One region of the Cyanobium sp. BA20m-p-22 genome, then DNA from elsewhere that is predicted to be linked to it. Evidence: predicted binding sites of a transcription regulator. Region 1 holds the regulator's gene; the other holds the start of a gene.

The links. Region 1 encodes NtcA, which controls nitrogen genes in cyanobacteria. Its sites were predicted from a motif close to GTANCNNNNGNTAC; they were not measured.
Region 2: the regulator NtcA is predicted to act here: its motif matches at 1,561-1,574, upstream of KBZ15_RS03615 (P-II family nitrogen regulator).

The regions. Positions count from the first base shown of each region.
Region 1 is NZ_JAGQCQ010000116.1:771-9,816, forward strand. Features, by position in the region: partial or broken gene KBZ15_RS11060 (lytic transglycosylase domain-containing protein) at 1-862, shown strand, start outside; gene KBZ15_RS11065 (hypothetical protein) at 874-1,350, opposite strand; gene KBZ15_RS11070 (NIL domain-containing protein) at 1,347-1,775, opposite strand; gene KBZ15_RS11075 (thioredoxin domain-containing protein) at 1,831-2,394, shown strand; gene thyX (FAD-dependent thymidylate synthase) at 2,387-3,133, shown strand; gene dcd (dCTP deaminase) at 3,157-3,750, opposite strand; gene KBZ15_RS11090 (cob(I)yrinic acid a,c-diamide adenosyltransferase) at 3,794-4,372, opposite strand; gene ntcA (global nitrogen regulator NtcA) at 4,582-5,322, shown strand; gene KBZ15_RS11100 (DUF3084 domain-containing protein) at 5,357-6,550, shown strand; gene KBZ15_RS11105 (resolvase) at 6,547-7,026, shown strand; gene KBZ15_RS11110 (DUF3146 family protein) at 7,004-7,261, opposite strand; gene pth (aminoacyl-tRNA hydrolase) at 7,266-7,889, opposite strand; gene KBZ15_RS11120 (TatA/E family twin arginine-targeting protein translocase) at 7,896-8,234, opposite strand; gene psbH (photosystem II reaction center phosphoprotein PsbH) at 8,271-8,471, opposite strand; gene psbN (photosystem II reaction center protein PsbN) at 8,591-8,740, shown strand; partial or broken gene KBZ15_RS11135 (glycoside hydrolase family 38 C-terminal domain-containing protein) at 8,748-9,046, opposite strand, start outside.
Region 2 is NZ_JAGQCQ010000023.1:720-18,637, forward strand. Features, by position in the region: gene KBZ15_RS03610 (glutathione S-transferase family protein) at 1-1,169, opposite strand, end outside; gene KBZ15_RS03615 (P-II family nitrogen regulator) at 1,166-1,507, opposite strand; gene KBZ15_RS03620 (ammonium transporter) at 1,890-3,371, shown strand; gene KBZ15_RS03625 (cation-transporting P-type ATPase) at 3,376-6,162, opposite strand; gene KBZ15_RS03630 (cation:proton antiporter) at 6,224-8,191, shown strand; gene KBZ15_RS18500 (CAAD domain-containing protein) at 8,207-8,668, opposite strand; gene cysK (cysteine synthase A) at 8,695-9,675, opposite strand; gene KBZ15_RS03645 (Coq4 family protein) at 9,770-10,447, opposite strand; gene KBZ15_RS03650 (hypothetical protein) at 10,489-10,707, opposite strand; gene KBZ15_RS03655 (cell wall metabolism sensor histidine kinase WalK) at 10,834-11,964, opposite strand; gene KBZ15_RS03660 (response regulator transcription factor) at 11,972-12,664, opposite strand; gene KBZ15_RS03665 (Crp/Fnr family transcriptional regulator) at 12,701-13,336, opposite strand; gene KBZ15_RS03670 (NCS2 family permease) at 13,462-15,069, shown strand; gene KBZ15_RS03675 (hypothetical protein) at 15,105-15,842, opposite strand; gene KBZ15_RS03680 (hypothetical protein) at 15,802-16,167, opposite strand; gene KBZ15_RS03685 (hypothetical protein) at 16,164-16,550, opposite strand; gene KBZ15_RS03690 (MotA/TolQ/ExbB proton channel family protein) at 16,547-17,035, opposite strand; gene KBZ15_RS03695 (ArsR/SmtB family transcription factor) at 17,059-17,400, opposite strand; gene galE (UDP-glucose 4-epimerase GalE) at 17,843-17,918, shown strand, end outside.

The sequences.
Region 1 (9,046 bases):
GCAGGGTCAACGCAACCAGGCCCGGGCCACCTGGAGCAACCTGCTCGAGCACCATCCCCAAGGCTACTACGGCTGGCGGGCCGCGCTGCGGCTGGGGCGGGGCGATCTCAGCCTCGATCCGGCCGCCAGCCCAGCCCTGTCGCCTGCCGTCTGGCAGCCGCTCGGCAGCGGCGATCGCCAGCTCGAGCGGCTCTGGCGACTGGACCAATCCCTGGAGGCCTGGGAGCACTGGCGCAGCCAACGCCCAGCGCCTCCCAGGGGCCCTGAGGAGCTGGTGCTGGAAGGCCGGCTGCGCAGGGCCGTGGGCGACCACTGGATCGGCCTGGGCCAACTGGAGCAGGCCAGCCTGCGGCTCCCCACCAACCAGGCCTGCGGCCTGGGCAGGGTGCTCGCCAGCAGCCTGCAGACCGCCAGCTTCGTTGCGGAACTGGAGCAGGCGGCGGCCGAGGCCGGCCTACCGGCGACCCTGCTGGCGGCCGTGGCCAAACAGGAATCGCGCTTCAGCCCAGGGGTGCGCTCCAGTGCCGGCGCCGTGGGGCTCCTGCAACTGATGCCGGAAACGGCGGCCGAGCTTGCTGGAGGCCCCTTGCCGCCAGGGGCCCTCAGCGATCCCGGGCGCAATGCCCAGCTCGGAGCCCTCTATCTCAGCAACCTGCGGCGCCAGTGGCAGGGCAATCCGGTGCTGATGGTCGCCAGCTACAACGCCGGACCAGGCGCCGTGGCCGGCTGGGTGAATCCCCAGCTGCAGCTGCAACCTGAACTGTGGATCGAGGCAATTCCCTATCCGGAAACCCGGCTTTACGTCAAAAAAGTGCTGGGGAATCTCTGGAGCTTCCAGCAGCGGCCCACACCCCGTTGTTAGTCATCGCGCTGTTAGAAGCCGCTAGCAAGCCCGCGACCCAGGGCCGCCCCGGCCAACACCAGCACACCCAGGCCCCCCGCCAGGAGCAGGGGCGGCGGCGCCACACGCACCCTGGCCAGATCCAGGCGAGCCAGCAGCACCGTCGAACCCAGGATCAGCACATTGGCCAGCACCGCAAGGTGGAGCAGGTAGAGGCCCCCCACCGTGACGATCAGCAGGCTGATCACCAGGCTCATCACCCGGCTGGCCGCCATCAAATTGGAGATCCGCTGCAGCAGCAGATCGGGCATGGTGCAGACCAGCACCACCAGCAGGGCATGGAGGCAATCGATCGACCAGAACAGGCTGGATAACTGGCCCATCCCCGAAGACGCCGCGCCCTCGAGCGGCTGGCTCCAATGCAGCCCTTCGTACACCGAAACCACCGCCAGAACCAGCAGCATCGGGGCCCGCACGGGCAACAGCAGCAGCCTCCAGATCGCTTTCATGGTGTCGCCTTCACAGGTAGGGCCAGCACCAGGGCAATCGCATCTAGGGGGCAACTCGGAATGCACTGCTCACAGACCAGACAGCGTTGCGCATCGAACTGCAGCTGCCAGGCGGGCTGATGCAGAGCCAGGGCCCCGCTGGGGCACACACTCGAGCAGAGGCCGCAATCGACGCAAAGCTGGGCATCGATGCTGATCTGGGCCGGGGCCCGATTGAGCGAAAGCCCCTGGCTTTCCAGCCAGGTCTCCGCCGCGGCCAGCTCATCGATGTCACCCGACAGCTCCACCACCATGGTGCCGCTCTGGTTGGGCGCGATCTGGGCCTTGAGAATCTTGGCGGCAATGTCAAAGTCCACCGCCAGCCGATAGGTGATCGGCTGGTGAACCGCCTCGCGGGGGAAATGGAGGATGAGGCGCCGTTTCACAGGGAGGCCCCTTTGCCTTGGCCTTAACGCTAGCAAGCACTGCCAAAGTGAGGTCATGGTGAATTCCCCCCCCACCCCAGCTCTGGGCCAGGGCGAAAGGCTGCTGCTACTTCTGCTGGCGGCCCTACTTGCCGGCGGCCTGCTGTGGTTCCGCGGTGGCCTCCACCCTGAAGCCCCGCTGGAGCGCCTGGCTCGCCAGTCCCTCGACCTGCAGGTGGCTCTCCACAACGGGCGGCCAACCCTGGTGGAGTTCTATGCCGACTGGTGCGAAGCCTGTCGCAGCATGGCTCCAGCCATGGAGAGAGTGGAAGTCCAGCACCGCGGCCAGCTCGATGTCGTGCTGCTCAATGTGGACAACCCCCGCTGGCAAGCGGAGCTGGAGCGATATGCGGTCAACGGCATTCCCCAGCTTGAGCTGTTTGATGCCACCGGGGTGGCCGTGGGCCGGGCCATCGGCGCCCGCAGCGCCGGCGAACTGCAGGCCCTCAGCGACGCCCTGCTCAGCGGCCAGCCCCTACCCCAGCTGGCGGGGGTAGGCCAGGTCAGTGCCCTTGGCGGCGATCCCACGCCCAGGGCCGCAGAAGCTGGCACCATGGCCTCACCCCGCAGCCATGGCTGAAGCCGCCGTGTCCCTTGATCCCCGCTTCCGCGTTGAGCTGATCGCCGCCACCCCCAACCCGCAGCAGTGCGTCTATGCGGGCATGCACCAGGACTACTGCGAGGGGTTCGTGGCCGCCGATCGGGCCAACTGGCCCGATGAGACCCAAGCTGGCGAGATCTGCGTCAAACGGCTACTGGCCGGAGAGCGGGGCCACTACGGCCCCCTCGAGCACGCCCAGATCGTGCTCAATGTGGGCTGGTTTCCCCACTCGGTGATGCAACAGGCCCGCACCCACCGGGTGGGGGTTAGCTTTGATGTGCAGTCGATGCGCTACACCGGCGAGCGCATCTGCCGGGCCGCCCGAGGCGAGCTGGAGCTCGAAGAGGTGTTCTATCTCAGGCCCGTTTGCTATTACAGCGACCGCAAGGGCAAGAAGTATCACTATTCGATCGAGCAGCGCGCGATCGATCTGGAGCTCTGCCGCGCCGCCGCCGAGCGCTACCGCGACCTGCTGGCAGCTGGCTTCGCCGAAGAACATGCCCGCGGCATCCTGCCCTTTGATTACCGCCAGCACTTCGTGGTGAGTTTTACCCTGCGGGCCCTGCTGCACTTCCTCGACCTGCGGGCCAAACTCGATGCCCAGCAGGAAATACGCGAACTCTGCGACCTGATCTGGCCCCACCTGCAGGCCTGGGCCCCCCAGTTTGCCGACTGGTACGAGAAGAGCCGGCTGCACAAGGCTCGGCTGGCACCCTAGCGACTCCTATTCCCCTGGCAGCTCTAAATACGGGCCAGGGTGACCCGCTCTGGTTGGTGCTGATACTTGCCAGCGCGATCCTGATAGGTGGTTGCGCAGGGATCCCCCTCAAAGAACAGCAGCTGGCAGATACCCTCGTTGGCATAGATGCGGCAATCAGCTCCTGAGGAATTACTGAACTCGAGGGTGAGATGGCCCTCCCAGCTCGCCTCAGCCGGCGTGGTGTTGACAATGATGCCTAGACGGGCATAGGTGCTCTTACCCAGGCAAATCACGGTGATATTGGCGGGCACTTTCATCTTCTCCAGCGCCACACCGAGGCCGTAGGAGTGGGCCGGCAGAATGAAATAGACCCCGTCTTCATCCTGATTTAGGGGTGCAGGCTCAAGGTTGGCGGGATTGAACCGCTTCGGGTTCACCACCGTGCCCGGCACGTGCCGGAAAATTAAAAACTCCTTAGCCGAGAGCCTCAGGTCGTAGCCATAGGAGGAGCAGCCGTAGCTGAGCACCGGTGAGCTCGCCGTGTCCGGATCCAGGTGGCGCACCAGACTCGACTGGAAGGGCTGGAGCATCCCGGAGGCGGCCTGCTCATTGATCCAGCGGTCGTTCTTGAGCATTGACGGGAAGGGGAAACAGGAACGACGGGGCCATCAAAAACCCCTAGAGGCCACGCCGCAGCTTGGTGACCTGGTCGGCCATGGCCATCAATTCAGGAGCCATGGCCGGGCCGGTCACAATGACATCCAGATGGACCGGACGGCGCTCCAGGGTGGCAAGCACCTCAGCTTTATCGAGATAGCCCAGCTCCACTGCCAGCCCCAGTTCATCGAGCACCAGCAGGTCCACGGCCCCACTGAGCAGCTGCTCTCGGCTGTAGGCCCACACCTGCTGCACCGCCGCCAGAGACTGGGCCGCCAGCGACTGGGCAGCCAACTCCTCAGACTGGCTGGCCGCCGGCTCCGAGATGCAATAGGGCACCCCGGGGCGCAGCCACTGCAGGCGCCCACACAGCCAAAGGCTGCTTTCGAGCCCCTGATCCACCCCTCCCTTGAGCAGCTGGCTCACCAGCACCCTGCTGCCCAAGCCGGCGGTCCGCAGGGCCTGGCTCAACACGGCCCCAAAACTGCCCCGAAACGGGGCAGTATGAATCTGCAGCAGCCCCTCCTGTTGGGCTACCAGACGCAGCACAGGGGCCGGGGGGACTGGGGCAAGGGCGGCAAGGGGCAAGCTGGCGGTCATGAACTCCCTGAAACGACAGCCGCTGATGGGCGACTGCGCGAAGCTGAATGTAGCGGCATCGGGTCGCTTCACAAGCATCCGACCCCATCCCTAGCGGAAACACCTGTACCAATGCCCGTCGCCCCAGGGGGAGAGCCAGGAAACCGTGTGTATTGCTACAGGGATCCCCACAGGCGATCCTTAAGGTCCCGAGATATGCCAGAGCCATAATGGTTGGCGCCACCCACGGATTCAGCCGTACCGCCAACGCTCCAACCACGGGGGCCCCTGGTTCGGTGGCGGGTATGGGCAGTGCCGGCCAGGCGGGTCCCACCCTGCAGGAAGTGATCCGCGGGCTGGCCGGCAGCACTGCCGAAACAATAGAGCGGGGAAAAACTATCTTTTTCCCCGGTGATCCGGCCGAACGGGTCTATCTTTTGCGCCGCGGTGCCGTGCGCCTGTCGCGGGTCTACGAATCCGGTGAGGAGATCACCGTTGCCCTGCTGCGCGAGAACAGCCTGTTCGGCGTCCTCTCCCTGCTCACGGGCCAGCGCTCAGATCGCTTCTATCACGCCATCGCCTTCACCCGGGTGGAGATTGTCACCGCGCCGGCGACCTCCGTGCGCAAGGCGATCGAACAGGATGCCAGCGTGGGGCTACTGCTGCTTCAAGGTCTCTCCTCGCGGATTCTGCAGACCGAAACGATGATCGAAACCCTCACCCACCGGGACATGAGTTCGCGGCTGGTCAGTTTCCTGCTGGTGCTCTGCCGCGACTTTGGGGTTCCCAGCAGCCAAGGAATCACCATTGATCTGCGTCTTTCCCACCAGGCCATCGCCGAAGCGATCGGCTCAACCCGGGTGACCATCACCCGATTGCTCGGGGATCTGCGCAACGATGGCTTAGTGCAGATCGACCGTAAGAAGATCACGGTGTTTGATCCCATCGCCCTGGCCAAGCGCTTCAGCTGAACTCCGGAGATACTGGGGCCGGTCGCAGACGCACGTGACGGGTTGGCTGCTGATCCTGACGCTGCTGGTGCTGGGCGGAGTGCTCTCCAACCTGGGCGACCGTCTGGGCAGCCGGGTGGGCAAGGCGCGGCTGAGCCTGTTCAGGCTGCGGCCCCGCAGCACCGCTGTTCTGATCACGGTGCTCACCGGCAGCCTGATCAGTGCCATCTCCCTCGGCCTGATGCTGCTGGTGAGCGAGCGCCTGCGCACGGGCCTGTTTGAACTCGACCAACTGGAGGAGCGCCTGGCCAACAGTCGTCGCCTGCTGGCCAGCAGCCAGCTGGAGCTCAACCGAGCCGAACAGGGCAAGCGAGATGCCCAGCAGCGCTTTGAGCAGGCCCAGGCCCGTGCCAGCAAGCTGCGGCAGGAACTGGCCCCCCTGATCGCCCAGCGCAATCGCCTGGAGCAGGAGCGCTCCCGGCTCAACCTCGAAGTGCGGGACCGGGACGCGGAGATTGGCCGCACCGAGGCCGAATTGAGCCAGGTGCGCAAGCGAATTGCGGCGGGAGCCCAAGAGCTCAAGGATCTGGAAAGCAACCTGATCGCCCTGCGCCGCGGCGATGTGGTGATCACCAGCGGGCAAATCCTCTCCAGCGCCAAGGTGGCCCTGGAGCGCCCCGAGCAAGCCCAGCAGGTGATCACGGCCCTTTTGCAGCAGGCAAACATCAACGCCTTCCGCCGGGTGTTACCCGGCCAACCACCGGATCGCCAGATCCTGCTGGTGCCCAGAAACGACATCGCCAAACTGGAGGATCTGCTCGCCAAGCCCGGCCGCTGGGTGGTGAGCATCCTCTCGGCCGCCAACGTGCTGCGGGGGGAGCGCCAGGTGCTGGCCTTCCCCGACTTGCGGCCAAATCGACCCGTGGTCAAGGCCGGCGAGGTGCTCGCCAGCACCACGGTGGAGGGAGACCTCACCGGCCCAGATGGCATCAACCGCCGCTTGAACCTGCTGCTGGCGGCGGCCTATGCCCGCGCCCAGCGCCAGGGCACGCTGGTGGAGGGGTTGCAGTTCGACGCAGCCAGCCTGAACCAACTGGGTCGGGCCCTGGGCGAAAGACCCGCTGGCCAGGTGGTGCAGCTGGAAGCCGTGGTGCTGCGCGATGCCGACACCCCCGATCCGATTGCAGTCGAGTTGCGCTGGTTGCGACCGCCGGCGGACGACATCCCGAGGGGGCCCCGGCGCCCATGACCGGCATGCAGGCATCCGCGTTGATCGCCGGTCTCGACCCAGGCAGCAGCAAATGTGGCCTGGTGCTGGCCGATTCATCCCAGGGGCAGGTGCTGGAGGCGGCAATCCTGCCTCCTCCAGCCAGCCAGGCCCTGCTGCAGGCCTGGCAGCAACGCGGCCTGGCCAGGGTGATTCTGGGCAACGGCACCGGCAGTCACACCTGGCGACCCCTACTGCGCCAACTCAACCTGGAGCTGACCCTGGTTGATGAGCGCGGCAGCAGCCTGGCCGCCCGCCAGCGCTACTGGGAGCTGGATCCGCCAAACCCCTGGATGCGCCTACTGCCCACCGGCCTGCGGCTGCCCCCAAGGGATATTGACGACGTCGTAGCCCAGCTGCTGCTGGAACGCTGGCTGGGGGAACCGCTGCAGCGCCGCAACGGCGAGGTGCTGCGCCAGTGGCCACCCAATGGGTTTAAAAACGGGCCCGCACCGTGAACACATAGTCACCGCCGGGTTCGAGCTGGTAATCCACCTTGAGCAGGTAGCGCAGCAAGGCGTCCTGGATCAGGGCCCGCCCCAGGGAGGGCTCCACACTCAGCTCGCCGCGGTCAAACGCCCAGCGGAAACTCCAGCGATACCCACCGGCACTGACTTCTCCCTCCAGCACCCGCTGGCTGAAGCTCTGATGCAGGACGCGGAGCTGGGCAGTGGTGGCGGGTAGCGGGGCCATCGACTCATGCTGGCGTGCCGTGGGGCTGAAAACCGTTGAGCCGATTCCCCGCCCGCTCCAGGCCCAGGCGCTGAATCAGACCAATACCCGTTTCCACCTCACTGAGCACCGCCTCCAGCAGGGGCTGCTCGGCGGCACTGAAGCGCCCCAGCACGTGGCCGATGGTTTGGGCGCGGCGTTCGGCCGGATCCTGGGCGGGGGCCCCGATGCCGATGCGCAGCCGGGGGAAATCCTGGGTGCCGAGGTGATTGATAGTGCTGCGCAGGCCGTTGTGGCCTCCCGAACTACCCCTGGCCCGGAGCCGCAGCTTGCCCAGGGGCAGGTCCATATCGTCGACCACAACGAGCAGCTGGGCTGGATCCAGGCCAAACCAGTCGAGCGCGGCACGAATCGAGCGACCGCTTTCGTTCATGTAGGTCTGGGGCATCAACAGGCGCAGCCGGGCCGCACCCTGACCCACCTCGGCGAGCAGGCCGCGCAGCTTGGTCTGCTGGCGAAAGGAGGAGCCTGCGGCGGCAGCCAGCCGCTCAAGGGCCATGAAGCCAACGTTGTGGCGGGTGGCGGCGTAGTTGGCCCCGGGGTTCCCCAGACCTGCCACCAGCTGTAGGGCCGAACTGGTCGCAATCACCCGAGCTCAGGCGGGCGGGCCGTCAACGACTTGGGGCAGCCCCAAAGCTCCAGACTCAACCACCTGCCCAACCGCCTGAATCTCCCCAGGCCGTGCCTCGGGGAGGTTGGCAGTGGTGATTTCAGAAGTAGTGATGTCGGCAGTAGTGATGTCAGCGGTGGTGATGTCAGCAGTGGTGATAGCTGATTTGAATTCCTTCTCGAATTCGGAGGAGGCCGACTGGAACCCCTTGAGGGTGCGGCCCAGGGTTTTTCCTAGCTCCGGCAGACGCTTCGGCCCGAACACCAGAAGCCCGATGGCGGCGATCACCGCCATTTCGGGGAGTCCAATGCCGAAGATGTTCATGGAGCCGGTTTTGGCAGGGGAGGGATGGCCGAGGCCTCAGCCAAGTCCATTCCAGTTGACCGTGATGCCCTCGAGCAGCAGGGACTTGTTGTACAGCTGGAGAATCACCAGCAGGAACACCAGGAACAGCACCATGAAGATGCCCATCACGGGCGTGGTGCCCCAACCGGGAACAACCTTGCCGTACTCGGAATTGAGTGGCCGCAGGATGTCGCCGAGGCGGGTGCGTTGGGCCATGACTGCTGAAGCCCCTCGGGCATTGAATCGCTGCCGTTACTGTAAGGGCCCTGGGCGCCTTGCCGCGCTGGGGCGTCGAGAGTTGTGACGCAACCCGACATCTGCACCTTTCCCTAGCCATGGATCCAACCACCACCAGCTCACCGGCCCTCTCCGTGGCCCTTGCCGTGCTGGCGGTGCTCCTGGCCCTCACCGGTTTTGGGGTGTATCAGGCCTTCGGCCCCCCGTCAAAGGGTCTCACCGACCCCTTCGACGACCACGACGACTGAGAGACGACTAAGAGAAGACTGAGAAGCGCCAAAAACCGATGCTCCAGGGCAGCAGCAAGCAGGGATCCCCGCCTGGCAGCTGATCGAGGGACAGGGGCCTCTCCAGCCCATCGAGACGCTGCAGCAATTGCCAGTTGGGGCCCAATTCCAGGCGGCGGCGACACGGGGAGCAGTTCTGCACGGTCAGCACCACGGTTGCTGTCGCCCCCGAGGGCCGGCAGCCCAGCAGCAGCAAACCCTCCCCCAGGCAAGGCAAGGCCGGGCGCGGGGCGGGCCGGGCCGGGACCGCCGCCGGCCGCAACCAGA
Region 2 (17,918 bases), on a different contig from region 1:
GGATCCAGGGCCGCGGTGGCCTCCAGAGCCTGGCGTAAGCGGCGGGCCGCATGGAGGGGCATGTCGCGGGGCACACTGATTCGATCCCGCAGGTAGCGCAGAGAAGCGGCACTGCCGGGCGGCGGGGGAAGTACCCCGCCCCGGATCAGGGCAGTGAGGGCCGTTCGCAGGGGCAGATCGAAGCCCGCCGGCCCCGCTGGGTTCCTGGCCAGGATCGGAGCGCGGTGCTTCAACACCCGGCCCAGGGCCACAGCCGCGGAGTGGGCTGGTTCGGCCTGGCTGGTTTCCGGATCGGGCGCCTCGATCGGCCAGGGGCCCCGATCAATCCGGGCGGCCAGCTGCCGCTGAACCTCCGAGCCACTGGCGTAGCAGCCGCCCATCTGGGGCGGTAGGTCGTGGGCGTGGGTGTGAAAGTCGCTCTGGGTGCCGAGGTAGGTGGTGCGCTGCTCCAGCGCGGCAAACCAACGGTCTATGGCGGGGTATTGGCGGCGCAGCAGGAAGCCTTTGTAATAAGCCAGGCTTGCCGCCATCCGCTCCACGTAGGGCACGAACACCAGATCGGCGCTGCTGAGCTCCCCCAGCAGGAAGGGGCCAGGCTGCAGCTCAAGGGCCTGCTGGAAGGCAGCGGCCATTTGGCCGAAGGCGGCCTGGGCTGAAGCCTCCTGCCGGGGCCCGAGCCCCGCCGCGCAGAGCCACTGGCACCAGGCACGGAAGAGCAGCCGCTCCAACTGGCGCAACTGGAGCACCTCGGGGTCGCCCATGGCCGGCCCCAGGCTGCCGAAGGCCCGCTCCAGAGCCTCAAGGATGCGATCACTTTCAGTAATCAGGCGCCCATCGAGCTGGAGGGCGGGCAGCATGCCTGTAGGCACAAGCCCCTTGAACCAGGCCTCCTTTTCGCCGTAGCAAAACATGGTGACCTTGCGGATCCGATAGGGGATCTGCTTTTCCTCGAGCCAGAGCCACACCTTCTGGCAGTAGGGACACCAGGCATGGTGGTCACGGAAAAGGGTGACCCGCAGGGCATTCTCCGGTTGGCCAAAGAGACGCAGGTTGGCTTGGGCGTTGGTGGGGCCCAAGCCCGGATCCGGCTGGTCGCTAGAGAGAATCTGGAGCTCTGCCCAACTCAAGGCAGCGTCTGGTTTGGCCAGGGCAGGGGCGGGGGGGCTCAATCCAGGGTGGCGTCGCCGGTTTCGCCGGTGCGGATCCGGATGGAATTTTCCACAGGGGTGACGGTGATCTTGCCGTCGCCTACTTCGCCGGTGCGGGCAGCGGCCTGAATTGCATCGAGCACACCGGCCACTGCAGAGTCGGTGACAACCGTTGTGATCATCATCTTGGGCAGCAGGCGCGCCTCAATTTTCACCCCTCGGTAGACCTCGGTGTAGCCCATCTGCTTGCCGAAACCCTGGACGGATGAAACGGTCAGACCATTGATGCCAAGGGCTACCAGGGCATCCTTGACCGGTTCGAGCTTTTCAGGACGGATGACAGCTTGAATCTGTTTCACGCGATACCAGTGGCAATCGTTTTGTTCTTAGCGAAAAAGCAGGCGCCCCTTCTGTAGCAACCGATTCAAACGCCGCCCAAGGGGTCAGGCCCAGCAAAAGGGCCGCATTCGACAAACCCAACCCCAAGAACCAATCTTACAAAGAAGCAGAACTTCGCTTCCCGCACTCATAGCTCAGAAATAATGCTCATGGCGAACATTTTGGGGATTTTGTTCGAAAACTTTGCAGTCGGGCGGGAATCATTGCGGCGAGGCTCCGAACCCCTGCCTGGGCGCGATTTGGTAACAAAACGAACATCCCATCTCCCTGGAAGAGCTCATTGTTCCCAGCGTTGGGATTTCGACCATCCCCCATCTGCGCAGCCGTCCTTCTGAACTGCCCATGACCATTGCATCCACCCCTCCGAGGCGCAAACGCCTCCACGAGGCCAGCCTCTCCGAAGGTCCGATGATGTTGTTCCGCAGCATTCGCGGATTCAGCAGCAGCCGCTCCCTCGTTTGGCTGGCCTGCGTGCCCCTGGCCCTTTTTGGCCTGGGTGTATTCAATCTTTCAGCCCACGCAGCCGAGCTTCCCGAACTCACTCCGGCATTTCTTGCAAACAACCTCTTCCTGCTGGTTAGCGCGATTCTGGTGATCTTCATGAACGCCGGTTTCGCCATGGTGGAAGCCGGGCTATGCCGCCAGAAGAATGCCGTAAACATTCTCTTCAAGAACCTTCTCGTCTTTGCAGTTGCCGCAAGCGCCTACTGGTTCATCGGCTACAAGCTGATGTACAACGCAGACTGGGTGATTCCTGGTTGGTTAAAGTTCGGAGGACTTTTCTTCGATCCAACAGTTACCCCTGAGATGGTAACTGATGGCAGCCTGGTTCCCAGTGTTGACTTCCTCTTCCAAGTTGCCTTCGCAGGCACAGCAGCCACCATCGTTTCAGGCCTGGTGGCTGAACGTATTAAGCTCACTACTTTCATCATCTTCTCCATCTTTCTGGTGGGTTTCGTTTACCCCATTATGGGTAGCTGGCAGTGGAACTTCCCCGATGATGCAGGCCTCGGTGGTGGCTGGTTAAATCGTCTTGGTTTCATTGATTTTGCCGGCTCCACCGTGGTGCACTCGATGGGTGCCTGGGCAGGGCTGATGGGCGCCATCATCCTTGGCCCCCGGATCGGCAAATTCATCGATGGCAAGCCCCAGGCGATTCCTGGCCACAACATGGCCATCGCCACCCTTGGTTGCCTGATCCTCTGGATCGGCTGGTATGGCTTCAACCCCGGCTCCTGGCTTTCGATGGCCCCCGAGGTTCCCTACATCGCTGTCACCACAACCCTTGGTGCAGCTGGTGGCGGTATCGCAGCCACCCTGGCCTCCCAGCTGCCGGGTTTCGGCCCTGACAAGCGGCCTGGCAAGCCTGACATCACCATGACCATCAACGGTATCCTCGGCGGCCTGGTCAGCATCACGGCTGGCTGCGATGCCATCTCGATGACTTCTGCCTGGGTCATGGGTTTCCTTGGCGGAATTATCGTCGTCTTCGCAGTGGCGTTGATTGACAGCCTAAAAATCGATGATCCGGTAGGCGCCTTTTCAGTCCACGGATGCTGCGGCATCTGGGGAACCCTGGCGGTTGGCCTGTTCCACATCGACAAGGGCCTGTTCACCGGCCACGGCTTCTCCCAGCTGGGCATTCAGTTCGTCGGCTCTCTCACCTTTGCAGTGGTATCAATCGTTGCATCGTTGATTCTCTGGTCGATCGTCGGCGCCTTCTTTGGCGGTATCCGGGTCGATTCTGAAGAAGAGATCGTGGGTCTCGACATCGGCGAACACGGCATGGAGGCCTATCCAGACTTCGCCGCTGCGGCCAAGTAGGGATTCAGCCAACCCCTTCCCCCAGCCCGCGGCCAGCCGCGGGCTTTTTTGTGCCTAAATATTTGGGCGAAAATTTGTGCAGGTCGTCGGCGAGCATCACCACCAGGGGCGCCAGTAACACCAAGGGGCCAAGCCTGGCATCGAAAGGGGTCATGGCAAACAGGCCGGAAAGGGGTGGCCAGCCCAGCAGCAAGGCCGTAAAACCAACCTCCACCGCCATTCCCAGCAAAAGCAGGGGGTTGCTCAGCCATGGCCGCCGCCCCAAATCAGCCAGGGCGGAGCGCCTCTCACTGCGACAGGCCAGTGCCGCGCCGATCTGGCCGGCCACGATGCAGGTGAAAGCCACACTGGATGCCTGGTGCTGGATGGAAGTGAGCACCGGGCCGGCCTGACCATGCAGCAGCAGGGGAGCGGCCCGGCGCAGATCATCCCAGCCAAGCCCGTGCATCCTCCAGGTGAGCAGGTAGCCCCCCATGGCAATCACCGCTTCCGCTAGCCCAAGCACCAGATAGGCGCGCAGCATCAGGGGACGATCCAGCAGCGCTGCCGTGCGGCGACGGGGCGGCTGGTGCATCAAGCCCGATTCGGGGGGCTCGGCCCCCAGGCCCAGGGCTGGCAGCAGATCGGTGCCCAGGTCCACCGCCAGGATCTGCAGCACGGTCAGGGCCGCCGGGATCTGGAAGGTCACCATGGCCAGAAAGGGCGTCATTTCGGCCACGTTGCTGGCCAGCACGTAGGGCAGAAACTTGCGGATATTGGCCACCACACCGCGGCCGTAGCGCACCGCCGTGACGATCGTGGCGAAATTGTCGTCGAGCAGCACCACATCGGCGGCCTCCCGAGCCACATCGGTGCCCTCCAGACCCATGGCCACACCCACATCGGCGGCCCGCAGCGCCGGCGCATCGTTGACCCCATCGCCGGTGACGGCCACCACCTCGCCGAGGGCGCGGTAGGCCTGCACCAGCCGCAGCTTCTGCTCGGGGGCCATGCGGGCAAACACCAAGCGGGTGCGGTATTTGAGCAGCTGGCGCAGCTGCACATCGCTGATCCGATCGAGATGGTCACCCTGGATCACCCGCACTGGATCGGCCTGGCCCGGAGCGGCGGATGGCCCGCCATTGCCAGCTGGGGGATCGAGCAGGCCGATCTGGCGGGCGATGGCCTGGGCCGAGAGGCCATAGTCACCGGTCACCATCGTCACCTTGATGCCGGCCTGGTGGCACTGGCGGATGGCCTCAGGCACCTCGGGCCGGGGCGGGTCATAGAGCCCGATCAGCCCCACCAGGGTGAGCTCCCTCTCCAGCAGATCCGCCGGAGCAGCCAGCAGGCTGCCATCCAGGCAACGCTGGGCCACGGCGATCACCCGGTAGCCCCGGGCCGCCAGGTCGTCGTTGGCGGCAATCGCCTCGGCGCGCCCCTGCGGAGAGCAGTGGGCCAGCAACTCGAGGGGGGCCCCCTTGGTTATCAGCCGCAGGGCGCCATCGCGCTCCACGATCACGCTCATGCGGCGCCGATGGGAATCAAAGGGCAGCTCCCGGCGGCGGGGCTGGCTCCGCTGCAGAGCCTCAATGCTGGGGTCGCGGGCCCATGCGGCCAGCAACATGGCCGTCTCGGTGGGATCGCCAAGGGCCCGCACGGCAGCCCCGCTGCGATCCAGGCGAGCGTTGGAGCAGAGGCACGCTTCAGCCAGCAGCCCAGTCTCATCGGCAGGCCCGGCCTGGGGCAACCACAGGGCCTCCACCGCCATGCGGTTGCAGGTGAGGGTGCCGGTCTTGTCGCTGCAGATCACACTCACCGAGCCCAGGGTTTCCACCGCCGAAAGCCTGCGCACGAGGGCCTTCTGGCTGGCCATGCGCTGGACGTTGATGGCCAGGGCCAGGGTGACGGTGGGCAGCAGGCCCTCGGGCACGTTGGCCACGATGATCCCAACCGCAAAAACCAGGCTTTCCATGGGGCCCATCCCCACAAACAGCAGGCTGAGGCTGAAGGTGATGGCCCCCATCGCCAGGGCGATGGCGGTGATGGTGCGCACGATGTGCCCCACCTGCTGCTCCAGGGTGCTGACGCCGCGGGGGGTGGCAGCGGTGAGGTGGGCGACATGGCCAAACTCGGTTTCGGCGCCGGTGGCATAGACGATGGCCTCGGCGCGCCCACTGGCCACGGTGGTGCCCGCCAGAACCAGGTTGGCGCGCTCACGGGTGGGGATGACGGCCGCCTTGCCAGGCTCCCCGGCAGCAATCGGATCGGCATGGCGCGCCACCGGCAGGGATTCACCGGTGAGCACCGCCAGATCGAGGCTGAGCTCAACGGCCGTGATCAGGCGGGCATCGGCAGGCACCTGATCCCCCTCCTCCAACAGGATCCGATCACCGGGCACCAACAGCTCAGCGGAGAGTTGGACGGGCAGGCCATCGCGCCAGAGCCGCACCTGGCGAGGCAGGGAGCGCTTGAGGGCCTCGAGGGTGCGCTCGGCCTGGTAGTCCTGCCAGAAGGAAAACAGGCCGTTGATCAACACCACCGCCCAGATGGCCCAGCCGAGCTGGGGGGTACCCGCCGCAAATGCCAGGGCGCCGGCCACCCAGAGCAGCAGGGCCATGAAGTGCACCAGCTGGTCAACGAAGCGCAGCAGCAGGGAACGGCGGCGCAGGCTCGGCAGGCGGTTGGGGCCGAACCGCTCGAAGCGCCGCTGGGCCTCCCCTTGGCCCAGGCCCTCGGGGGTGGTCTGCAGCGCCGCCGGCACCGCGGCGGCGGGAAGGCACCAGATCGGCTGGCTGGCCGAGAGCAGCACGGAACCAGAGGTGACGCGGACTGTTTCATCATGAACAGGCCCGGCCTAGGCGCCCACCCCCATGCTGAGCCTGCTGATCGATCTGGTGGTGATCTTCGGCCTGTCGGTGCTGGCAACCCTGGTGTGCCACCGGCTGCAACTGCCTTCGGCGATCGGCCTACTGGTGGGCGGCGTGCTGGCCGGGCCGGAACTGCTGGGCCTAGTACGCAACGTGCACGAGATCGAGCTGCTGGCCGAGATCGGCGTGGTGCTGCTGCTGTTCGTGATCGGCCTGGAGATCTCCATCGCCGACCTGACCCGGCTGAAGCGCTACTTCTCGGTGGGCGGCAGTTTGCAGTTCTTCGGCACCGCCGCCGTGGTGGCCGCCCTGCTGCTACCCACGGGCCTTAGCCCCCAGCAGGCGATCTATCTGGGTTTTGTGGCTGCCCTCTCGAGCACGGCAATCGTGCTGCGCATGCTGCAGGAGCGGGCCGAGCTGGAGACACCCCACGGCCGCTCGGTGCTGTCGATCCTGATCTATCAGGACATCGGCGTGGTGCCGGTGATGCTGATGGCGCCGCTGCTGGCGGGCACTGGCGGTGGCTCAGGCCTGGGGGCGATCGGCCTGCTGCTGGCCAAGGTGGCCCTAGTGGGGGCGTTCGGCTTCTGCGCCTACCGCTGGCTGGTGCCCTTTGTGCTGGAGAGCATCACCCGCACCCGCAGCTCGGAGGCCTTCCTGCTGGGGGTGTTCACGCTCTGTGTGGGCATCGCCGTGCTCACCCAGTCGCTGGGCCTATCGCTCGCCCTGGGGGCCTTCCTGGCTGGCTTCATCCTCTCGGAATCGGATTATTCCCATCAGGCCGTGGCCGTGATGCTGCCCTTCCGGGACGTGCTGATGAGCCTGTTCTTCGTGTCAATCGGCATGTTGCTCAATGTGGGGTTTCTGCTCAGCCACCCCTGGCAGATCGGCCTGCTGACACTCTGCGTGCTGCTGATCAAGCCGCTGGTGGCAGCGATCGCCTCCCTGCAGGTGGGCCTGCCCCTGCGCAATTCCGTGCTGGCCGGGGTGGCCCTGGGCCAGGTGGGTGAATTTTCGCTGGTGGCCTCCAAGGCAGGAGTGGCCGCCGGGCTGCTCAACCAGACCATCTTCCAAACCGTGCTGGATGTGGCCGTGCTCAGCATGATCGCCACGCCCTTCCTGGTAGCGAGTGGCCCAGCCCTGGCGAGATGGCTCGGCCAGACTCCCCTGAAACGGCTGCAACAGCCGCGGCGGCTGCAGGAGTCGGCCAGATCGAGCCACACCTACAACGCCCACATCCTGATCGTGGGATTCGGGGTCACGGGCCGCAACCTGGCCCACACCGCCCGCCGCAGCAATGTGTCCTACGCGGTGGTGGAAGTGAATGCGGGCATCGTTAAGGAAGCTCTGGGCCAGGGGGAACCGATCCACTACGGCGACGCCAGCCAGCCACCGATCCTGGAGCTGGTGCAGGCCAAAGCGGCCCGGGCCATTGTGGTGGTGATCGACGATCCAGCCGGAGCCCGGCGGGTGGTGGAGCTCTGCCGGCGGGTCGCCCCCAACGCCTACATCCTGGTGCGCAGCCGCTACCTACGCGAGGTGGAGGCCCTGATGGCCCTGGGGGCCGACGAGGTGATCGCCGATGAGCTGGAGGTGTCGATCGAGGTGTTCTCCAGGGTGCTGGCGCGGATGCTGGTACCCCGGGAAGACATCAAGAACCTGATCGGCGATGTGCGGGGCGAGTGGCGGAGCATGACCCGTGGCCTGGCTAGGGAGGCCACCACCGTCCACGACCTGCGGGTGACGGTACCCAACCTGGCGACCCAAAGCCTGCGACTGGGGTCCAGCTCGCCCCTGCTCGGCAGCACCATTGCCACCAGTGGCCTGCGCAGGCAACACGGAATCACGGTGCTGGCGGTGACGCGCCAGGAGGAGACGATCGGCAACCCGCCGGGCGAGCTGTCCTTCCAACAGGGGGACGTGTTGTTTGTGATCGGCCCCAGCGACTGGGAGGCTGATCAGATCCACTGAGCCTGCCAGGTTAGTTCAGGCCAGGAGATCGTTGCGGAGTTTGCGGATGCGCTCGAGCAGCTCAGCTCGCTTCTGCTGCTTAAAGGCATTTCGGGCCAGAAAATTGAGCACGGCCACCAGGCCCACCAGCTCCAGCAGCCCCCCCAGCAAGGGAATCTCGTTGATCGCCCCAAGGGTGGCGCCTGTTAGGCGCAGAGCCATACCTGCCAGCCCCGCCAGCAGCAGCAGGCGCGCCGCTGGCAACAGATCCGCGAGCGACTGGAGCCGGGCGGCGCCGAGCTTTTGCAGCAGCTGGTTGAGAAACTGGAGGGGCAGGCCAGGCTCTGCAGCAGGAGGAGCCAGGGGAGCCGGGCTTGCCTGGGGGATGGCTTCGAGAATCTGCTCAGCTGGCAACTCCAGAACCTCTGGCGTCAGCTCCGGTGTGGGGGGCGCTGGGAGAGGCTGGGCATTGACTTCAACCAAGTCAGCTTGCGACACAGGCCACAGTCGTTATAAGGCGGAGTTCAGCTGGGGGCCAGCCCCTGCTCGTTGAACACCCCCTCAAACAACACCGAACTCAGGTAACGCTCACCGGAATCGGGCAACACCACCACGATTGTCTGACCAGCAAAACCATCCTCCCGGGCCAGCCGCAGGGCAGCGGTAGTGGCGGCGCCGCAGGAGATGCCAGCCAGGATGCCCTCCTCCTTCATCAGACGGCGGGCCATGGCCACGGCTTCCGCGTCGGTGACGGTTTCCACCCGATCCACCAGATCGAGATCGAGGTTGGCCGGCACGAAGCCGGCGCCGATGCCCTGGATCTTGTGGGGTCCGGGCTTGAGCTCCAGGCCGGCCTTGGCCTGGGAGATCACCGGACTGTTGCTGGGCTCCACCGCCACCGCCAGCAACGACTTGCCCAGGGTTTCCTTGATGTAGCGGCTGACGCCGGTGATGGTGCCACCGGTGCCCACGCCCGCCACCAGCACATCCACCTGGCCGTCGGTGTCGCTCCAGATTTCCGGGCCGGTGGTGTCGTGGTGGATCTGGGGGTTGGCTGGATTGGAGAACTGCTGCAGCAGCACGTAGCGGTCGGGATCTGCGGCTGCCATCTCCTTGGCGGCACCGATCGCACCGCCCATACCCATGCGCCCTTCGGTGAGCACCAGCTTGGCGCCATAGGCCGTGAGCAACTTGCGCCGCTCCAGGCTCATGGTTTCAGGCATGGTGAGGGTGAGCGGAATGCCCTTGGCCGCCGCCACAAAGGCCAGGGCGATGCCCGTGTTGCCGCTGGTGGGCTCCACCAGCTCCTTGCCCGGCCCCAGCAGGCCCTCCTGCTCCGCCCGCCAGATCATGGCCGCCCCAATGCGGCACTTCACCGAAAAGGCGGGATTGCGGCCCTCGATCTTGGCCAGCACCCGGGCCCCGCATCCCTGGGTCACCCGGTTGAGCTGCACCAAAGGGGTTTTGCCAATGGTGAGGCTGTTGTCGGCATAGATGCTGGTCATCCGATCGGTGCGGGAATGGGGCAGACCGGGAGACCGGGTCCGCTGGCCAGCCTAGGAATGGCTGTTTGGCACCACCTGGGTTTGAAGGTGTCCGTCACACCAGGCCGTAGGGGCGGCCATCGGCGGGGTCGCTAATGCCGAGCTGCTGGCGCCACTCGCTGACGGGGCGCTCCCAACCCTCCTCCCAGCGGGCCGCCAGCAGGCACTGGGCCTGGTGGCCGATCGCCATGCCGTGGGCCACGGCGCAGCTGAGCTCCTCAAAACGGTCGGTCTGAAAGCGGAAGCTGGCCAGTTGGGCGGCCGTGGTGAGCAGCACGTAGGCCGGAAAACCGAGCTGGGCGGCGGTAATCGCCAGCACCCCACTCTCTCCGGCGGGCATGGTGCCAAAGCCCGCCACCACGTGGTGGATGTCGTGGGTGGTGGCGACCCGCTGGGTGAGCCACTGGGCCTCGCTGCTGGTTGGACGCGGGCGGAAGAATTCCGGGTCGTAGTTGAGCCGGCGGATCAGCTCGGCATAAACCCTGCCCAGACTGCCCTCGGGCAGCTGGATCAACCCATCAATGTCCGGTTGGAGCGGGGGGTAGCGCCCCTCAAGCATTGCTGCGCCGCCTGGCACGGCCCGGAAGCGGCGAACCGAATCCAACATCTGGGGACTGTCGATCATGTTGTCGAGCAGATCGGCAACCGAACTGAGCTCACCGCCACTGCGGCCGATCGCCGCCAGCAGCTTGAAGTTATTCGCCGCCCGCAGCAGCTCGCCAAATCGCGACATGGACATCAGTTCACGAGGAATGGAGCCAAGCCGGAATTGATTCAGGCCGGCTCCCACTCAATCTTGACGACATCAATGGGCCCGCGACCGCCCCGATTGAGCTCATTGGCTGCCCGCAGGGCCGCTTCATGGGTATGAAACAGATAGGCCTCTGTGGTGCTGCCCACGTCCACCAAGCGCTGATCTTCGCCGGCAATCGCCACAAATGTGCAGTCACCAAGGCGCTTAAGTGCATAGCGCTCGGCCTGGGTGCAGTCCATCGGATGGGATGGATCTATCTCGGGAGCCCAGAAATGCATGATCTTCGAATCAATAACAATCAAACTAGCCACCCGTCAATGCGGAATCGACCTCTGCGGGGCCAGTTGGGCGAGAGGCCGTTGCAATTAGCAATGGCCTGGACCAATCACCCCAGGCAGGATAAGTTCCAACTGGGCACCGCCTTGGGGCTGATTACTGGCCTGAATGCGGCCACCGTGGGTAGCAGCAATCTGCTGCACAATCGACAGGCCCAGGCCACTGCCGATGCGTTGACTGCGTGCCCTGGAGGGATCGCCCCGGTAGAAGCGTTCAAACAAATGGGCCAGATCATCTTCGCTGAGGCCCGGGCCCTGGTCTGTTACACCCAACTGGCACCATTCAGCGCGACTGTCGATGCTCACCCGCACCACCCCGCCATCGGGGCTATAGCGAAGGGCATTGTCCAGCAAGTTGAGCAGGGCCCGATGTAGCCGGGAACTGTCACCGCGCAGTTGCAGCTGGGCCGGCGCCTGCAACTCGAGCCGGATTCCGCGCGGGTCGGCCAGGGGGCGCAGGTTGGCCCACACCTGCTGCACCAGGGAGGGCAGGTCCACCAGGCCAGTGCGCTGGGCCGTACCCGGCAGGCTGTTCTCCAGGCGCGAAAGTTCGAGCAGATCGCCAACCAGCTCCTGGAGCCGCAGCAATTCCCGCTGTAAGCGCTCCACCAGTCGCACGTTCTGGCTGGTGACCTGGCCGGCCAGGCTGTCGCCAACCAGCAACAGGGCCGTGAGCGGTGTTTTGAGCTCATGGGCCACATCGCTCACCCAGCGCTCCTGCTGTTGCAGCTGGGCATCGAGGGAACGACGGCTCTGCAGCTGCACCCCGAGCCAGCCAACCCGGCCGGGAACCACCATCACGTCGAGGTCGTGGCTGCCGGTGTGCCATTCCAGTCGCTGGGGCCTGTCCTGGCGGCGGGCGATCCTGATGCTGCCGACCAGGGCGGGGTCGTCACAGATTTCAACGAAGGGCTGCCCCACCAGCAGCCTGCCAGCATCGAGTTGGAGCAGCTCCTCCGCCCTGGGGTTGATGTGGCCGATGTTGCCAGCCTGATCCAGCAGGATCCAGCCGGTAGCTGAGGAATCCAGCCAGCTCAGCAGCTGCCTAGCCCGGGGCAATCGCCGGCTCAGCCCACCGCGTTGGCGCCAGAGAAGAATCAGCAGGCAAGCCAAACAGCCCAGGGCCGCCCCGAGCCCGAAGGCCAGCAGAAAACTAGCCAAATCAAAACTAGCCAAAGCGATAGCCAAAGCCCCGCACCGTCACCAGGTGCACCGGAGCCGAGGGGCTGGCTTCAAGCTTTTCGCGCAACCAGCGAATGTGGACGTCGACGGTTTTGCTGTCGCCGAAGTAATCAATTCCCCAGAGTTGCTCCAGCAGCTGGTCGCGGCTCCAGACCCGCCTGGGGTTGAGCATGAACAGCTCCAGCAGGCGGTATTCCTTCGGGGAGAGATTCACCTCCAGGCCATCCCGGGTGACCCGGCACTCCTCCTGGAAGAGGCGGAGGTTGGCATGCTCCAGCACCCGATCTCGGGCGATATGGCTGGTGGAGCGGCGCAGCAGGGCCCGACAACGGGCCACCAGCTCCCGCATGCCAAAGGGCTTGACCAGGTAGTCGTCAGCACCCACCTCCAGGCCCAGCACCCGATCGGTTTCCGTGTCGCGGGCGCTCACCACCAGGATGGGGGTCTGGTTGCTGTGCTGGCGCAGCTGGCGGCAAATATCCAGGCCCCCCAGCCCGGGCAGCATCAGATCGAGCACCACCAGATCGAACCCCTTGACATCGGCGGGCCGCTGCAGGAGCTGAAGGGCATCGCGACCGTTGGCGCAGGGCCGCACAACGAAACCCTCCAGTTCAAGGGCCTCACAAATTGTCTCGCGAATCGTTTCGTCGTCTTCGACGACGAGCAAGGAAGGCTGCATGGCCCCATTCTCACCGGCCCGGCGCAAAAGCCGGGGTTATCGACGCTTGGGAAGGTGACGCACCACCAGACGCCTCTGGCAATCGATGTGGAGCCAGCCCTCCTCGCGCAGGGTGCCCAGGATGCGGGTCACGGTGACCCGGGTGGTGCTGAGCGCACTGGCGAGCTCCTGGTGGGTGAGTTTGATGTCGAGCCGCAGCCCCTCCTCACAGGGTTGGCCGTAGTCGTTGGTGAGCAACTCGAGGAAACCGCGCACCCGCTCCTCAATTCGCCGCAGGCCCAGCAGGGCAAGCAGGGCCTCGGACTGGCGGTAGCGGGCCGCCATGCCCTGGAGCAGCCCCATGGCCAGGTGGGGAGAGCGCTGGATTTCCTCACAGCTCACGCAGAGCAGATCCGTACTCACCAGCGTTGTTGCCGAATAGGCATCCACGTTGGTGAGGGGATCGCCAAAGGGTTCGTTGGGGCCGGCCAGGCCAAGCAGGAGCTCGTCGCCGTGGATGGTGATCGCATTGAGCTTGACCATCCCGCGCACCACCAGCCAGATACTGCGCTTGAGCAGGGGCACCTGGCTGCCCGCGGCGAGGTGCACCAGGCTGCGTTTCTCGTAGCTGGCCTCGAGCAGCTCGCGGACACTGTCGCTGCGACCCGGCTGGAGGGAAGGCGTAAACACCATCGCGAGCGAGTCCCAGGATTTCCAGAACGCTATGGAACGCCCCGCCCCACCAGGCAAAGGCCCGGTAGTCCCGTGTTTAAGGGTCGGTTAGGGCCCGGCGGACCGCACCTGCCAATCTGGTGGCCATGAGTAATTCCCTGCCAACTGGCACCGCAAGTGTCAGCGCACCCCGTTGGTTTGTGGCTGGAGACCTGGACGGTTTCCTGGGCCTGGGGCTGGACAACCTGATCCAGATCCTGTTGATCCTGGGTTTATGCCGCGGCGTACTCGGCTATCCAGACACCCTGCTCCTCGGCACAATTTTGCCCGCCACCGGCATCAGCCTGCTGGTGGGGAATGGGGCCTACGCCGTGCAGGCCTACCGGCTGGCCCGCCTGGAGGGCCGCAGCGACCGCACTGCCCTCCCCTACGGCATCAACACGGTGAGCCTGTTTGCCTATGTGTTCCTGGTGATGTTGCCGGTGAAGTTGGCGGCCCTGGCGGCGGGGCTGGATGAGGCCGCTGCCGTGCAACTTTCCTGGCAGGCGGGCCTGGTGGCCTGCCTGGGCTCGGGTCTGATCGAGGCCAGTGGTGCCTTCTGCGCCCAACTGCTCAGGCGGTGGCTACCCAGAGCCGCCCTGCTCTCCACCCTGGCGGGGATTGCACTGGGCTACATCGCCCTGGGTTTTCTGTTGCGCACCTATGCCCAACCGGTGGTGGGGCTCACGGTGCTGGCGGTAATTCTGGCCACCTATTACGGCCGGTTGCAGTTGCCGATCCCAGGTGGGCTGCTGGCTGTGCTGGTGGGCATGGCGCTGGCCTGGGGGACAGGCCTGATCAAGCTCGATCCCCAGACCTGGAGCAACCAGGTGGCCCAGGTGGGCCTGCAGCTTCCCCATCTGGAGCTGGGGGCCCTGTGGCAGGCCCGCGGCCAACTGGTGCCCTGGCTTGGGGTGATCGTGCCGATGGGGCTCTTCAACCTGCTCGGCTCGCTCCAGAACATCGAAAGCGCCGAGGCCGCCGGAGATCGCTATCCCGTGCGCAGCTCCATGCTGATCAACGGCATCGGCACGATTGCGGCGGCCGCGCTGGGTTCGTGTTTTCCGACCACGATCTACATCGGCCATCCGGGCTGGAAAGCCATGGGCGCCCGCATCGGCTACTCCTGGCTGAACGGGGTGGTGATGGCCATCGCCTGCCTGCTGGGCCTATTTGGCGTGGTGTCCCAGCTGGTGCCAATTGAGGCGGGCATGGCGATCGTGCTCTACATCGGCCTGGTGATCGCCGCCCAGGCGTTCCAGGCCACACCCAGTGCCCATGCTCCCGCGGTGGCCCTGGGCCTGCTGCCGGGTCTGGCCGGCTGGGGAGCCCTGCTGCTCAAGGCTGGGCTGAGGGCCGGCGGGGCCGGCAGTGGGCTCCAGCCGTTCGGGCCTGCCCTGCTGGAGCCCCTGCGCCAGGCGGACGTGTGGGCGGCGGGCGCCTTTGCCCTCGAACAGGGCCAGATCATCACCGCCATGCTGTTGGCGGCCATGCTCGTCTACGTGATTGAGCAGCGCTTTTTGGCTGCAAGCCTGGCTGCGGCCGTGGCGGCAGGCTTTTCCTGGTTTGGCGTCATCCATGCCTGGCGGTTCACCCAGGCAGACACGGTGCTGCAGGTGGGCTGGGGAGTGGGCTCGCTCTGGGCGGTGGGCTACCTGCTGATGGCGGCGGTGTTTCTGCTGGCCGCCCTGGCCGGACGCCTGCGCCCCCACTGATCTAGAGCCTGTGACGATCCCCAGCCGGCGCCGGCCTATGGGGCCTGGCCCCCCCGCAGGATCCAGAGGATCGAGCCCTGGCGCCACAGCAGCCAGAGCTCGTTGCCAAGGCGAATCGAGCGGCCGTGCAAGTCGCCGAGGGCCAGGGGCTCGGCGGCCGCGGGAGCCACACTGCGAATCTCAATCCCCTGGGGCTGGGAACCCAGGCCAGCCGGCAGGGGCTGCTCCTTGGCAGCAGCCCAGATCGAGAGCAGGGCCTTCTCCTGGCCCGGAAGCAACCACCACTGGCGCCGCTGCACCGCGACCAAGCCGGCGGAAGCCTCACCGGGCTGGCCCCCCGCGGCCACCTGCCTGGCCAGCAGGAAGGCTTCACCGGGCTGGCGGGGCAGGGGGGAGGGCGGGAAGGAGGGCAGAGGTGAGGGCTGGGAGGAGTACCGAGAAGAGGACTGGGTCGCAGGAGCCGCCTGCGTGCTGGTCGGCGGCGGGACAAGGGCGGCGGGCGGCGGCGGCGGCAGGGCCAGGAGGCCCTGCAGGGGAATGGTGTTCAGGGAGGCCGCCGGTGTAGCTGACGGGGCAGGGCGACTCCAGCTCAACAGGATCGGGGTGTCATCGACCCGCGCAGGGCGGCGAGGCCGGCGGGCCTCCGGCCAGCCAGCCTGCAGGGCCAGCAGGATCGGCAGCTGCAGGGCCAAGGCAGCCAGAAGGGCGGTACCCCAGCGACGGACCCGGGGGTCAGCCAGCCGCGGCGGCAGGGGCAGGAAGCTGGATTTCAAGGAAGAGGGGCAAGGAGTCGAGCTGGCTGAGGAGACGACGCACCTCAGCCCAGGGGGTATCGGGATCGGGCACGAGCCGCAGGCGGACCGGCCTGCGCCGCCGGACCTGCTCGGCCAGCAGGCCGGGGAGCTCGGCGGCGGCGATGGGTTGGTTCAGCAGCCTCAACTGGCCGTCGGCGGCGACATTGAGACTGATCACCCCCTCAGCCAGGGAACGCTGCAGCCGCCGTTGCTGGGGCAGCAGCACCAGGCCAAGGGCCAGGCCGCAGAGGGCAGTAGCCAGCAGCCCATGGGCCAGGGCCTGGAGCAGTAGGGGCCTGTTCATCGAGCCACCGGCGGCGCCTCAAACCGAACCGGCAGGGTTGAGTGCTGCTTCAACCAGGCCAGGGAGCCTGCCACCTGGGCAGCGCTCAAGGCTCCAGAGGGCTGGAAGCGCAGGGCGACAACGCTGCGCGGCCGAGCCCTCAGGACCCGGGCAACCATGGTTGAGGTCAGGGGCATGCCGTTGAGGATCCAGCTGCCCTGGCCTGTGAGGGCCAAAGCCAGGGTCTCGCCGGGGGCCCCAACGGATTCGGCAGCAGGCGTGGGGTCGGGCGCAAGCAGCAGGGCCGGCAGGGCCGCAACGGCAAACAGCACCGTGATGGTGCAGGCCGCCAGGGGCACCAGCAGCAGCGTCAGCCAGTTGGCCTCCAGCACTGGCGACTTCATGGCTGAATGCTTGCGCCAAGGCCCAGCTGCCACTGGCGCAGGCCCTGGTTGAGCAGCAACAGGGCCAACGCCACAAAGGTGAGTTGCAATCCCAGCAGGGTGGGCAGCAACACATCGCCGTAGCCGGCCAGGGGTGCGTTGGCCGGCAACAGCAACTGGGGGCCCAGTTGCCTCAGCACGGCCATCAGCCCTGCCGTGGTTCCAATTAGGCCCAGCAGGGGCGCCAGCACCACGGCCGCCTGCAGCAGGGGTTCACCCCAGGCCATCTGCCTTTCCCAGGTTTCGAGCACAGCGCGGCGCGCCTCAGGCGAAGGCGCCTGGGCCATCGCGGCGCCGAACTCCCGCCAGGGGCGCCGGCCACGGCGCCACCACCGCCACCAAAAGGCGCATCGATCAAAGCCGATGGTGAAAACGGCCAACGACAGCACCAGCAGGGGCAGGGCAACCGGCCCGCAGGCCTTCCCCAGGGAGAGGGCAGATGCCATAGAGCAAACAAATCATCGGGAGGCTATGAACTCCCGCATGTCAATGCCGGTATCCGGCTTGCTTGACATGCCAAGGAGGCCAACCATGCACCCAGCTGGCCAAGCAGCTCGGGCTGGAGCTGGTAATAGGTCCACCGGCCCTCCTCGCGGGCCTCGATCAGGCCAGCCTCCTTCATCACCTTGAGATGGAAGGACAACTTCGACTGGGCCAGCCCAAGCTCGGCCGTGAGCTCACAGACACAGCGCTCGCCACCGCCAAGGGCCTCAACCACCTGGATGCGGATCGGATCGGCCAGGGCCTTGAGCAACTGGCGGGCCTGGCCAGCCGCCAGGGGCATGTAGTGCGGGGAGGGGGCGACGGGCACGGGAGCGGGCCTGGCAAACAGATCAAAGTTAATTGGTTAGAAAGTTAATTGGTTAGACACACCGGGCCGGCTACTCAGGGCCGATCAAAAGGGGGCAAGGTTTCATCTGCATACACCTTCCCTCAGCCCTAGAGATTCATATAACATCTCTACCGATGAATTGCCGCACGCAGCAAACTGCTGTGGCGCGCAGCAGATTGGCAGCTTGATCGCATAAAAGATTACAAGGGCAAAAGAAATCCATAGGATTTGGTGGATCAACCACTTAATTTATGCGTATTACAGATCAACTGTTCAAAGACGACGAGCCAAAGAAAACCAAGCCCATGGGGAGCCAAATATTGATCTACCTAGCCAGCAATAGCCATAATGGCGCAACCACTAAATTAATCCTCCCAGCATGGAGTCAATTAGGCGTCCGTAAGAGTGGGGGCATCCACTGATGACCATCGTGCTCGTGACGGGTGGCGCTGGCTACCTGGGGTCCTCGGTGCTTGCACCCCTAAAACTGGCTGGAT